DNA from 3 places in the Zobellia sp. B3R18 genome. Region 1 is predicted to be linked to each of the others. Evidence: riboswitches for the same ligand, from Rfam matches in the RefSeq annotation. Region 1 holds a riboswitch; each other region holds the start of a gene.
What was found. Region 1 has a riboswitch for S-adenosylmethionine ahead of KO513_RS02000 (Na+/H+ antiporter NhaC family protein). Riboswitches for the same ligand answer to the same signal wherever they lie in the genome.
Positions count from the first base shown of each region.

Region 2: linked by a shared signal. The riboswitch ahead of KO513_RS00555 (homocysteine S-methyltransferase family protein) and the one ahead of KO513_RS02000 (Na+/H+ antiporter NhaC family protein) in region 1 are both predicted to bind S-adenosylmethionine.
Region 3: linked by a shared signal. The riboswitch ahead of KO513_RS00645 (O-acetylhomoserine aminocarboxypropyltransferase/cysteine synthase family protein) and the one ahead of KO513_RS02000 (Na+/H+ antiporter NhaC family protein) in region 1 are both predicted to bind S-adenosylmethionine.

Region 1 is NZ_JAHKQG010000003.1:219,640-224,132, forward strand. It holds gene KO513_RS01995 (hypothetical protein) at 1-279, opposite strand, end outside; gene KO513_RS02000 (Na+/H+ antiporter NhaC family protein) at 424-1,725, opposite strand; SAM-I-IV-variant riboswitch at 1,774-1,872, opposite strand; gene KO513_RS02005 (GAF domain-containing sensor histidine kinase) at 2,106-3,449, shown strand; gene KO513_RS02010 (hypothetical protein) at 3,494-4,493, opposite strand, start outside.
Region 2 is NZ_JAHKQG010000002.1:120,851-125,343, reverse strand. It holds gene cobA (uroporphyrinogen-III C-methyltransferase) at 1-28, shown strand, start outside; gene KO513_RS00560 (NAD(P)/FAD-dependent oxidoreductase) at 34-1,095, shown strand; SAM riboswitch class I at 1,251-1,358, shown strand; gene KO513_RS00555 (homocysteine S-methyltransferase family protein) at 1,491-2,489, shown strand; gene metH (methionine synthase) at 2,534-4,493, shown strand, end outside.
Region 3 is NZ_JAHKQG010000002.1:142,476-146,968, forward strand. It holds gene thrA (bifunctional aspartate kinase/homoserine dehydrogenase I) at 1-1,712, opposite strand, end outside; gene KO513_RS00645 (O-acetylhomoserine aminocarboxypropyltransferase/cysteine synthase family protein) at 1,787-3,061, opposite strand; SAM riboswitch class I at 3,187-3,298, opposite strand; gene metK (methionine adenosyltransferase) at 3,375-4,493, opposite strand, start outside.

The DNA.
Region 1 (4,493 bases):
AAAGCGATTACTGCCTAAAAATTGGTTCTCAAAAACGAGCTGTGGCGCATTGTTGGAGAACTTTTGTTCAAAAAAATAGAATTCCGTTTGCGGTAGAACAGGAGATTCCGTTTTTAAAAGCGGTGTAAAATTAACCGCTGTGGTAATGTGACAAACCTCGCAATGTTGCGCGTCGGAATCGTCAATATGATGAGTAAGCGCATGCAGTCCTGCCACTTTGAATACCAAAAACAAAGCGACAAAAAACATAGAAACAAAATTCTTGCTGCTTTTCATCATAAGCGACAAAAGTAAATAATACTTTAAATTATTAATGAGAATTTGAACAAAAATTACTTCGGCATGAATTTAACTGAAGTTGGAGTATAAGGATATAAAACTTCGTGAGAACACTACAAGGCCCATTTTATCTTCAAAACAAGCTTAGCGGACATGTAATGGTTTAAAGTTTATGAATACGATGGTGTAAATGAACAACAAGAGTAAATACCAGGTATTGGAAACCAAATCTATATAGTCGATTTTTCCGTTTGAAAAGCTTAAAATCATTAAAACCTGAGCTCCATAGGGCAGTAGACCTTGAAAAATACAGGCAAAAATATCTAAGATGGAAGCAGTTTTCTTGTTATTCAATCCGTATTCATCATTAATGGTTTTGGCAATGGGGCCGGCAATGATGATAGAAACCGTGTTATTGGCAATCGCCATATTAATAGTACTCACTAATGAGGCAATACCTAGCTGTGCCGTTTTTTTGTTCTTGATAAGCTTCTTTATGTTGACCAGTATAAACTCTATGCCTCCGTTTCGTTCTACTAAAGCGGCCAATCCTCCTGTTAATAGAGACAACAAGAAAATCTCTGTCATGTTCGTAAATCCAGAATAGGCAATTTTAGTAGATTCTATAAGGGTAAAATCACCATAAACAATCCCCAAAAGTCCAGCGAATACTGAACCTAATAGTAAGGTAACAAAAACGTTCACTCCTACAATAGATAGAACAATGACCAAAAGATAGGGCATAATTTTGATGACAGAATAACTATAAACTACAGTCTCCGTTTCGGCGGACTTTAATCCCAAACCCTGAAAGATTAAAATAGCTATAGTGAATAGGGCAGCGGGTACGGCAATTTTAATGTTCTGCTTGAATTTATCACTCATTTTACAACCTAAGGATTGTGTAGCTGCAATGGTAGTATCCGAGATTACCGATAAATTATCGCCAAACATGCTACCTCCTAACAATGCGCCACATAAAATGGCCAAATCCGCGCCGCTCTTATCGGCAAATCCCACTACAATAGGAGCCAAAGCAACAATGGCACCCACCGAAGTTCCGGTAGAAACCGATAAGAACCCTGCAATAATAAAAATGCCAACGTAGATGTATTGAATGGCTATAAAATCCAATCCCATATTAACAATGGCATCAACACTACCAGTTTCGTTGGTAATTGCAGCGAATGCACCTGCTAACAAGTAGATCAAACACATGGTTAGTATTTTATCATCTCCGCAGCCTTTTAAGACCGTTTTTATTTTAGAATCTATAGATTGCCCAAACATTAGGAAGGCAGCAATTATCCCTACAATTACTGCAATGGGAGCAGGTAACGCGTAGAAATCGTTTTGATATATACCCACACCCAAAAAAGTAAATACAAAAATGAATAGGGGTACGAGAGCGGAAAATTTTGGAGTTCTATCTTTGATGTTTGCCATTTCTTTCTTTATGCTAAAAAAGGAAGTAGAAGCAAATAGATAGACATATGGGTTAACATTTGTTCCAACTAATTGGCTTATCTCTTTAGCACCTTGCTCGTTATTGCAGGTTGCTATCTCCTCTTTTTGAGATTCTTGATAATTATTTTAAGGCGGCAAAAATAAGGTATAAGAACTACCTGTAACTCATAAAAAGAGTTAATTTATATCACACTTTTTTTGGTTCAATTAGAAGAAATCCTAAACTTTTGAGTTAATAAGTAGTATAAATCCTATGTAAACAGTACGTCAAGTAACATAATACATATTTTTTAACTTAGTTTGTAACTGCTAACCAAGGGATAAAAAAGTCTATTTATCTTATTATATTGAAGAGTGGAATGAAAAAACAAGACTTACATGCTGAAAATCAACTTTCAACAACCAATGAAGGTGATAACCATACAACTATTAGTCAGCTAGAAAAAGACAAAATCATTGAAAGACAACTGCGTTTTCAGGATTTGTTAATCAGTATCTCTACAAAACATATTAATTCCGATTTATCGGATATTGATAAACTTATCAGAGCATCCCTAAAGCAAATTGGCGAATTCGTAGAATCGGACAGAAGCTATATCTTTTCTTATGATTTTGTGAATAACACCACTTCAAACACTTATGAATGGTGTTCTGAAGGTATAGAACCGGAAATAGAGAACTTGCAGAATGTACCTGTAGACTTTATTCCGCAATGGATAGAAGCACATAAAAAGGGAGAGCCGTTCTTTGTGGAAGATGTGAGCAAATTACCAGAAGACGGAGAACATGGTTTACGAGCCGTTTTAGAACCACAGGGCATTAAGAGTCTAATTACTATTCCAAAAATCAAGAATAATGAGTTGATCGGTTTTATCGGTTTTGATTCTGTCAAAAAAATCAATAAGTATGATGATAATGAAAAGGACATCCTTTTTGTTTATGCCAATATGCTGGTTAATGTCATACAGCGTAAAGAGAGTGAAGAACGGATAAAGGAGCAAGAGAAGAAGAAGGAAGAACTATTAAAGAATCTATCGCTTCAAAATGAAGAATTAAGTGAATATGCCCATGTGGTATCTCATGATTTAAAAGCCCCTCTCATTAATATTCACACTTTGGTGAGTTGGTTTATAGATGACAATAAGGAAGCTTTGGGAGAGGATACCATACAACCTTTACATCAGGCCTTGTTCAATGTAGAAAAGATGAATTTCTTAATAAAGGGAATTCTGGATTATTCCACTATAGATAAAATAGAATCAGAAGACAAACAGGTTGATTTTAATATCCTCATTAAAGAAGTCTTGGAAACTATTTTAGTGCCCGGCCATATAAAGGTTACGGTTCAAGAGAACATGCCAAGTTTGTACGGGAATACCTGGAGATTTAAGCAGGTTTTTCAAAACCTGATTCAGAATGCAATAAACTATGGCGATAAGGAACAGGGCACCGTAGATGTGGGCTATATTGATAAAAGTGACCATTATGAGTTTTTTGTAAAAGATAATGGTATTGGGATCAAATCCGATTATTTTGAAAGAATATTTAAAATCTTCACCAAATTAGAAAGCACTGGTTCCTCATCTGGAATAGGTCTGTCCATCGTTAAAAGAATCATTAAATATTATAACGGTTCCATTTGGTTAGAAAGTGAAGAGGGCGTAGGCACCACCTTTTACTTTACACTTTTGAAGACCACGTAGGTGTTGGTTCCTATGAATAATATATTTAAATCTCTATTGCCGTTTTATTGGCTACAGCTACCGTATGAAATATCGTTTACTGTAGGATTATAAGCATTCTGTTCAATGAATACATCCGTATAACTGCCATTGATCATAAAATTGGTCAATGCGCAAAAATCGGTTAAGTTATAATTGCCTCCATAGACCATATTAAAATCTTCATCAAACGATGCCCCAATAGTAATCATGCCACCAACAGAGCTAAGATTTTCAAAGCCGTTCAATGAGGTAATCTTATTCTCATGTAGCGATAAATCAGAACCTACTGTAGTAAGGTTTTCTAAATCCATTATAGTGGCAAGTTTATAATTTTGATACACCTCTAATTTATATTGTACAGATGCAATGTTGTTTAGTCCTTTTAGAGAAATAAGTTCGCTGTTTCTTGAAATTTGTAAATGACCGTTAACCGCAGTAACGTTTTCCAAGCCTTCAAGTGTAACTAGTTTTGCATTGTGTCTAATAACCAAATCACCTTTTAACGCTGTAACATTATTTAACCCTGCAAATGAAGTAAGTTCGGAATTGGTCGTAATTTGTAATCCTACGGTATTATATTCGCTTCCATAAAGCGCAATACCTTGTCCAATTGAATTTAAACTATTCAGTCCTTGCAGAGAAGTTAGTCCCATGTTCTGGGTAATAATAAGCGCAAGATTAATAGATGTAATATTCCCCAAGCCAACTAATGAGTTAAGGCTTTGGTTATTAGCAATTCTTAATTCCCCATTTATCCTAGTTAAATTATCCAGACCCGACAAAGAAGTAAGCTCAGAATTATTACTGATGTTTATATATCTACCCTCTATAGCCGTAAGATTATTTAAGCCCGTAATATTGGTTAAATTGCTATTATTGCTAATAGTCAAACGATTGCCAATAGATGTAAGATTTTGTAAACCTTGCAAATTGGTTACCGCTGTTTTAGAAATGGTCAATGAGCCCCCAATTGTAGTTAAGTAATCCAGGTTTGCAAGTGAGGTAATAGTTGGTGTAGCAGTA
Region 2 (4,493 bases), on a different contig from region 1:
CCAAAATCAAGAATTACAGTTAAGTTAATAGTTATGATAAAAACAGATATTCTCATCATTGGCGCAGGCCCAACAGGTCTTTTTACAGTATTTGAAGCAGGCTTGTTAAAGCTAAAATGTCACTTAATAGACGCTTTACCTCAGACAGGTGGCCAATGTTCGGAAATTTATCCAAAGAAACCAATTTATGATATTCCGGCCTTCCCGGAAATTCTCGCAGGAGATTTGGTAACCAATCTTATGGAGCAAATCAAACCTTTTGAAGCGGGTTATACCTTAGGTGAGAGAGCGGAAACATTGGATAAGCAAGAAGACGGTTCTTTTATCGTAACCACTAATAAAGGTACAAAGCACCATGCCCCGGTAGTTGTTATTGCAGGTGGTTTAGGTTCTTTTGAGCCTAGAAAGCCGCCTATTGAGAACATAGCCGATTTTGAGGACAAAGGCGTAGCCTATATCATTAAAGACCCTGAAGTATATAGGGGTAAAAAAGTTGTTATTGCCGGAGGTGGTGATTCTGCTTTGGATTGGGCTATTTTCTTGGCCGATGTAGCTTCTGAAGTTTCTTTAGTGCACCGTAGAAACGAATTTAGAGGAGCTTTGGATTCTGTTGAGAAAGCGGCAGAATTGGCAAAAGCAGGAAAAATAAAATTATTCACGGAAGCCGAAGTGAAAAAGTTGTACGGAGATGACCATTTGGAAGCGGTTGTTATTAAGCATAACGATGCCGAAAAGGGAGAAACCTATGTTGAGGTAGATAACTTTATTCCATTGTTCGGTCTTTCTCCAAAATTAGGTCCAATTGGTGATTGGGGCTTGGAAATTGAGCGTAATGCCATTAAGGTGAACAACGCCAAAGATTACCAAACCAATATACCTGGTGTTTTTGCCATTGGGGATGTAAATACCTACGAAGGAAAACTAAAACTGATTCTATCCGGTTTCCATGAGGCCGCCGTAATGTGTCAATATGCTTACCAATTGATCAACCCCGGTAAGAGATATGTTATGAAGTATACCACTGTAGGTGGGGTAGAAGGTTTTGACGGTAGTAAGAAAGAGGCCAAAAAAGAGGTTGTTCAAAGTATTTCTTAATTAGCTAGTAGTGTGCATATAATTCATAAAAACCTTCTGTTATCTCAATTTACGGAAGGTTTTTATCTAATGTAAAGTGCCAAAAACAGGCATGTTTCTTTGGTTTTGAAGGAGATGTGGTGTTACTTTGCAAATCGTTCATTAAAAATATAGGACTGTTATCAAGAAAGGTGGAGGGAATAGACCCTGTGAAACCTTGGCAACCCTTTTCTTATAAAGAAGGTGCTACATTCTATCCTGGTATGTTTTGGGACAGATAACAAAGAGAGGCAATTACAATTGTCCTTATTCTTTTGCTTGATAATTGTTGGTAGGAAGATTTTAGAGTAACATTTTCAATATAATATAAATTGAATTTGGTTGCGTTTGAACACTCAATTAGAGGAGGAAAAGAAATGAAAAACATTCAAGAGATATTAAAAGAACGCATTTTAGTGTTGGACGGTGCCATGGGTACTATGCTTCAACGCTATAAATTCACCGAAGAGGATTTTAGAGGTGAGCGTTTTAAGGATTGGAAAACCCCTGTTCAAGGCAATAATGATTTATTGTCACTAACACAGCCCGAAGCTATAGCGGAGGTGCATAGAAAATACTTTGCTGCCGGTGCGGACATTGTAGAAACCAACACGTTTTCCAGTACAACAATTGCCATGGCTGATTATGACATGGAAGAATTGGTGTACGATCTTAATTTTGAATCTGCACGTATTGCCAAACAAGTGGCGGATGAGTTTACCGCCAAAGAACCCAATAAGCCTAGGTTTGTAGTAGGCAGTTTGGGGCCAACGAACAAAACGGCCAGTATGTCCCCGGATGTTAATGACCCGGGTTATAGAGCGGTTTCGTTTGATGAATTACGTATAGCTTACAAACAGCAAGTAGAGGCGTTGTTAGATGGGGGTGTAGATATGCTAATGGTAGAGACCATTTTTGATACGTTGAACGCAAAAGCGGCCTTGTTCGCTATAGAAGAAGTAAAGGAAGAACGAAATATAGAAGTGCCCATAATGGTAAGTGGCACAATTACGGATGCTTCGGGCAGAACGCTTTCGGGCCAGACCGCAGAGGCTTTTTTAATTTCCGTTTCACACATTCCTATCTTGTCGGTTGGTTTTAATTGTGCTTTAGGAGCCGATCAATTGGTGCCGCACTTAGAAGTATTGTCCAATAAAACGGAGCATGCCGTTTCGGCACATCCCAATGCAGGTTTGCCCAATGCCTTTGGAGAGTATGATGAAACACCGGAACAGATGGCAGCACAAATCAAGGAATATGTAGAGAAAGGGCTGGTAAACATCGTTGGTGGATGCTGTGGTACTACCCCGGAACATATTGCCGCTATTGCAGAGTTGGTAAGGAAGTATGATCCACGTGCAGTAGCGGCAGTTTAAATAGGCTACGACAAAGAAAAAACTAAAGAAGTTCATCAAGTACTATGAGTAACGACTCAAATATACCAACAACCAATAACCAAAAGCCCGCCAGATTCCTTAAACTATCTGGTTTGGAGCCACTGGTCATCACCCCCGAGAGTAATTTCGTAAATGTGGGCGAGCGTACCAATGTGGCGGGGTCCAAACGATTTTTGCGCCTAATTAAAGAGCGAAAGTTTGAAGAGGCGCTGGATGTGGCCCGGGATCAAGTAGAAGGTGGGGCGCAAATCATCGATATTAATATGGATGATGGTTTAATTGATGGTAAGGAAGCTATGGTAAAGTACTTGAACCTTGTTATTGCCGAACCGGATATTGCTAGAGTACCCATTATGATCGATAGTTCTAAATGGGATATTATTGAGGCCGGTCTTCAGGTAGTGCAGGGTAAATGTGTGGTGAATTCTATCAGCTTAAAAGAAGGCGAAGAAGAATTTATTAATCATGCCAAATTGGTAAAACGGTACGGGGCTGCCGTAATCGTTATGGCTTTTGATGAAGTAGGTCAGGCGGATAATTACGATCGTCGTATTGAGATTTCCAAACGGTCCTATGATATTCTGGTAGACCAAGTAGGTTTTCCTCCAGAGGATATCATTTTTGACTTAAATATATTTCCTGTAGCCACAGGTATGGATGAGCATAAGCTAAATGCCATAGATTTTATTAGGGCTACTAAATGGGTTCGTGAAAACTTGCCGTACGCCAATGTCAGTGGTGGGGTAAGTAATGTTTCATTTTCGTTTCGGGGCAATAATCCCGTGCGTGAGGCCATGCACTCGGTATTCTTGTACCACGCCATAAAAGCGGGTATGAATATGGGAATCGTAAACCCTACAATGTTGGAAATTTACGATGATATTCCCAAGGACTTACTGGAGCACGTAGAGGATGTTATACTTAACCGTAGGGACGATGCCACAGAGCGTCTTCTGGATTTTGCCGAATCTGTAGTAGGTAAGGCCAAAGAGAGCACGGTAGACCTTTCTTGGCGTGAAGAACCTTTGCAGAATAGAATTACAAGAGCCTTGGTAAAAGGTGTTGATCAATATATAGTTGAGGATGTAGAAGAAGCACGTCTTGCCGCCGATAAGCCTATAGAGGTAATTGAAGGCAATCTTATGATCGGAATGAACGTGGTGGGCGACCTTTTTGGAAGCGGTAAAATGTTCTTGCCACAGGTGGTGAAATCTGCCCGTGTAATGAAGAAGGCCGTAGCCTATTTGTTACCTTATATTGAAGAGGAAAAATTAAAGAACCCTCAAGTTGGAGACGATAAGGGTAACGGTAAAATATTGATGGCTACCGTAAAAGGAGATGTTCATGATATTGGTAAAAATATCGTAAGCGTTGTACTGGCCTGTAACAATTATGAAATTGTAGACTTAGGGGTTATGGTTCCGCCAGAAAAAATTATAGCGGAGGCCATTGCGCACAACGTAGATGTCATTGGTCTAAGCGGACTTATTACACCGTCTCTGGACGAGATGGTTCATTTGGCAAAGGAGATGGAGCGCAAGAATTTTAAAGTGCCCTTGCTCATAGGAGGTGCAACCACCAGTAAAGCCCATACTGCAGTAAAAATAGACCCACAATACAGTGAGGCCGTAGTGCATGTAAACGATGCCTCGCGAGCGGTTACCGTAGTAGGCGACCTGTTGCAAAAGGAAACATCGGCTAGTTATAAGAAGTCCATTAAAGAGGATTATGACGTCTTTAGGGAAAAATTCTTGAGCCGTACCAAGAAGAAAGAGTATAAAACAATAGGGGCCGCCAGGGAAAACCGATTTAAGATTGATTGGGATGCTACTACTATTGTTAAGCCAAATCAATTGGGTATTCAGGTGATTGAAGATGTAGACCTGGAGAAATTGGTGCCTTTTATAGATTGGACTCCATTCTTTAGAAGTTGGGAGTTACACGGAAAATATCCGGATATTTTAACGGATGAGGTGGTAGGTG
Region 3 (4,493 bases), on a different contig from region 1:
GCCAATTCATTAGCCTCGCCATAAGAAAGATGGGAAATACGCTTGGCATCCGAAACCAAATCAGGATTTGCGGTATAAATACCATCTACATGCGTAAAATTCTGAAGCTCCTCCGCATTTAAGAAATTGGCAAACAAGGCCGCGGAATAGTTACTACCGTTCCTTCCCAAAGTAGTGGTTTCCCCATTTTCATTGGACGCGATAAACCCTGTAATAATGGGCACGGCATCTGCATCTAGTTTTGCAAAACTGCGAATAACATTTTCCTTAGACAACGCCTCATTTACTGAAGCATCACCAAAATTAGAATCGGTTTTAATCAATTCCCTAGAGTCCAACATTACAGCATTCAACCCTTTTCCTATGAGCAATTTAGTTACCAATTTGGCAGAGATTAATTCTCCAAAAGCCAGTAATTGGTCTTTAATTTTCAAGCTATAATCACCCAAAAGTGAAACGCCCTCCAGCAATTTTGCCAAATCCTTGAACTCTGCCGAAAGGTTCACATTCTTGAAGGTATGCTTTTGGTATTTTTCAAAAGCCTCAAAATCTTTATAGTAATTTTCTCCCTTTGCCGCCTTTTCTAAAATGGCTTCCAATTGATCGGTTGCCTTTGCACGGGCAGAAAGAACTACGGCAATATTTTCGCCTTCATTTACTTTGTTGCAAACAATATCCAAAACACGCTCCAACCCTTCTCCGTTGGAAAGAGATTTTCCTCCAAACTTTAAAACCTTTGCGTTCTTTGACTTTCCGTTTCTACTGAAAACGGGTTCCAATAACCGCTCCATCTGATCAAACTCTATCAAAAAAGCATCATGACCGTGAAGCGAATGCACTTCGCCATAGGTTACATTTCCATTGGCCTGTGCCAAACGTTTAAAAGTTTCCTTGTTCTCTTTTGCGGTAAAGAACAGATCAGAATCTACCCCAATAATATGAATATTGGCATCACTATTTTGCAGGTCTATAAAATTCTGTTCGCCATTTCTCATGACGTCAATAGTCTTGAGCAATTGGTTCATTAATTTATAGGCCGAAAGCTGAAAACGTTCCTGTAATTTTTCACCATGGTGCATTAACCAACTCTCTACGTTAAAAACCTGAAGTTCCTCATTGGTACTTCTTTTAAAACGGTCCTTGAAAGATTCCGGCGTACGGTAACACAACATGGCATGCATGCGTGCATCGTGAACCGGTTGCTTACTATTCACCAAAAATTGCTCCTGAATCTGGCAATTACCTATCAACCAATCGGTAGACTTCCAGTCTGATGCCACAGGAATAAGATGATCCATAATCTTTGGGTTTATGGCTGCCATTTCCCAAGCAATACCACCCCCTAAAGACCCGCCCAAAAGAGCGAACAATTTCTTGATTTCAAGCTTTTGAAGGCCTAACAGGAAAATCCTTGCGATGTCTCCTGCCACGAAATCCTTATAATTATCAATCACAAATTTATCATATCCGTTACCGGGAATATTAAACGATAGGATTGTATATTTTTTGGTATCGATACACTTGCCCTCTCCAATAAGTGCGGACCACCAGCCCTCATCTCCCGTAACATTACTGTTACCGGTTAAGGCATGGTTTACCTGAACTATGGGCGCCGTGTGCAATTCTTGACCGAACAATTGATAAGACAGCTCAATATCTTGAGTTACCCCACTGATCGTGGTATAGTTTGCTAATTTCAAATGATGAAGCATACGATATATGTTAGACCTGACCTCTAATTAAACAGGTCAGGCCTTATTAATTTCTAACAGAAAATTTATATTGATTAAAGTGCTGCGAATGCGTTTTCCAAATCGGCCTTTAAGTCCTCAATATCTTCCAAACCAACGGACAAACGAATTAAATCCTGACCTACACCTGCGCCTACCAATTGCTCCTCATTTAACTGTTGGTGCGTGGTACTGGCCGGGTGAATGATCAATGATTTAGTATCGCCAATATTGGCCAACAATGAGAAAACTTTTGTAGCATCCGTAACTTTTTTAGCAGCCTCAAAACCACCTTTAATTCCAAATGTTACCAATCCGCTTTGACCTTTTGGCAAATATTCTTGAGCAAGATCGTAGTATTTGCTACTCTTAAGACCTGGATAGTTTACCCATGCCACTTCTTCTCTTCCTTCTAACCAAGTAGCCAATTCAAGTGCATTTACACTGTGTTGTTTTATACGTACATTCAAAGTTTCCAAACCTTGTATAATCTGGAAAGCATTAAACGGACTCAAAGCTCCACCAAAATCACGCAATCCTTCTAAAATCAATTTAAAAGTAAAGGCTGCGGCACCTAAAGCTTCGCTATACACTAAACCGTGATATCCAGCAGAAGGTTCTGTAAATTCCGGGAATTTCCCGTTGGTCCAATCAAAAGTTCCGGCATCAATAATAGCACCGCCCAAAGAAGTACCTTGACCGCCAATATATTTAGTAAGTGAGTGAATTACCAAGTTAGCACCGTGCTCAATAGGGTTTAAAAGTGCAGGTGAAGCCACCGTATTATCAACAATAAAAGGAACCTGAGCAGCTTTGGCCTGTTTTGAAATAGCTTTCAAATCAAGCACATCTAATTTAGGGTTACCCAGAGATTCTACAAAAATAGCCCTGGTGTTATCCTGAACTGCTTTACCAAAATTTTCCGGATCGGAAGCATCAACAAAAGTAGTGGTGATTCCCAACCTTGGCAAGGTAACATTCAACAAGTTAAAGGTACCGCCATACAAACTACTGGAAGCTACAATATGGTCTCCCGCTTTCAATAGCGTTAATAAACCCGTTGAAATAGCTGAAGTTCCCGAAGCGAAAACTACTGCTCCGACTCCGCCTTCAACAGCTGCTAAACGCTCTTGAAGAATTTGATTGGTAGGGTTGTTCAATCGTGTATAGATAAAACCAAGTTCTGCCAATGAAAATAAATTGGCGGCATGGTCCGTATCATTAAAAACATACGAGGATGTTTGATAAATAGGCACGGCACGTGTACCACCTGTTTGCGCGGGATCGTGTCCGGCATGTAATGCGTTGGTTGAGAATTTTTGATCACTCATAATCTTTGATTTTTAATTGTTATTTAAAATAATTAAAAGCCCGATACCTTGAACCGAAAATCCGATGCTAGGTAGAATATCAAAAAAGTTATAAGAAAGTAAAAGATTAGTATGAGTAATCTGATTTGTTATCTGTCTCATTTTTATAGAGATAGAATGTAGCACCTTCTCTGCACAGGTGGCAAAGGGTTGCTAAGGTTTCAAAGGGTCTATTCCCTCCACCTTTCTTGATAACTATTCAATACGTGTTTGAACTTTTGGAACTACAAATATATAGTTGGTGAATTTAAATTCACCAACATTTTTGAAAAATTTACAAATTAAACGCTTTTTTCACCTCACCTACCATATCCAACTTCTCCCAAGTGAACAATTCCACTTCTTTTTCGATACGACCGTTATACGGCGATTCAAAAACTTTCTTGATCATTCTTGGTTCTTTACCCATATGGCCATATGCCGCAGATTCCAAATAAATAGGATTTCGCAACTTTAGTCGCTCTTCAATAGCAAACGGACGCATATCAAAAAGGGCTTTGGTCTTTTGGGCAATTTCACCATCCGTAAGGTCTACATTAGACGTTCCGTAGGTATCTACATAAATAGAGGTAGGCTCAACCACGCCAATGGCGTAACTTACCTGTACCAACATCTCGTCCGCAACACCTGCCGCTACTAAATTCTTAGCAATGTGGCGCGCTGCATAGGCCGCACTTCTATCTACTTTACTCGGGTCTTTTCCACTAAAAGCCCCACCACCGTGAGCACCTTTACCTCCGTAAGTATCTACTATAATTTTTCTTCCGGTAAGTCCGGTATCCCCATGAGGACCACCGATTACAAATTTCCCGGTTGGATTGATGTGGTATTTTATTTTATCATCAAATAAATCCTGAATGGCTTTTGGCAATTGCTCTACCACTCTTGGGATTAAAATCTCTACAAGGTCTTCTTTGATTTTTGCCAACATTACCTCATCATCATTATGAAAAGCATCGTGTTGTGTAGATATAACAATAGTATCTATACGTTGCGGCACATTATCATCTGAATACTCAATAGTAACTTGCGATTTGGCATCGGGACGCAAATAATCTATGATTCTACCTTCCCTACGCAACTCCGCCAAATTCTGAAGAATTTTATGCGAAATATCCAAAGCCAACGGCATGTAGTTTTCTGTTTCCTTGGTAGCATAACCGAACATCATACCTTGATCACCAGCTCCTTGTTGCTCTTTCTCGCCACGATCCACACCTTGACTAATATCTTGCGATTGCTCATGAATTAACGAAATAACTCCACAAGAATCTCCACTAAACTGATATTCGCCCTTAGTATAACCAATAGCATTAATTACATCTCTAGCAATGGTCTGAACATCTAGATAAGTATCACTCTTAACCTCACCGGCCAAAACAACCTGGCCCGT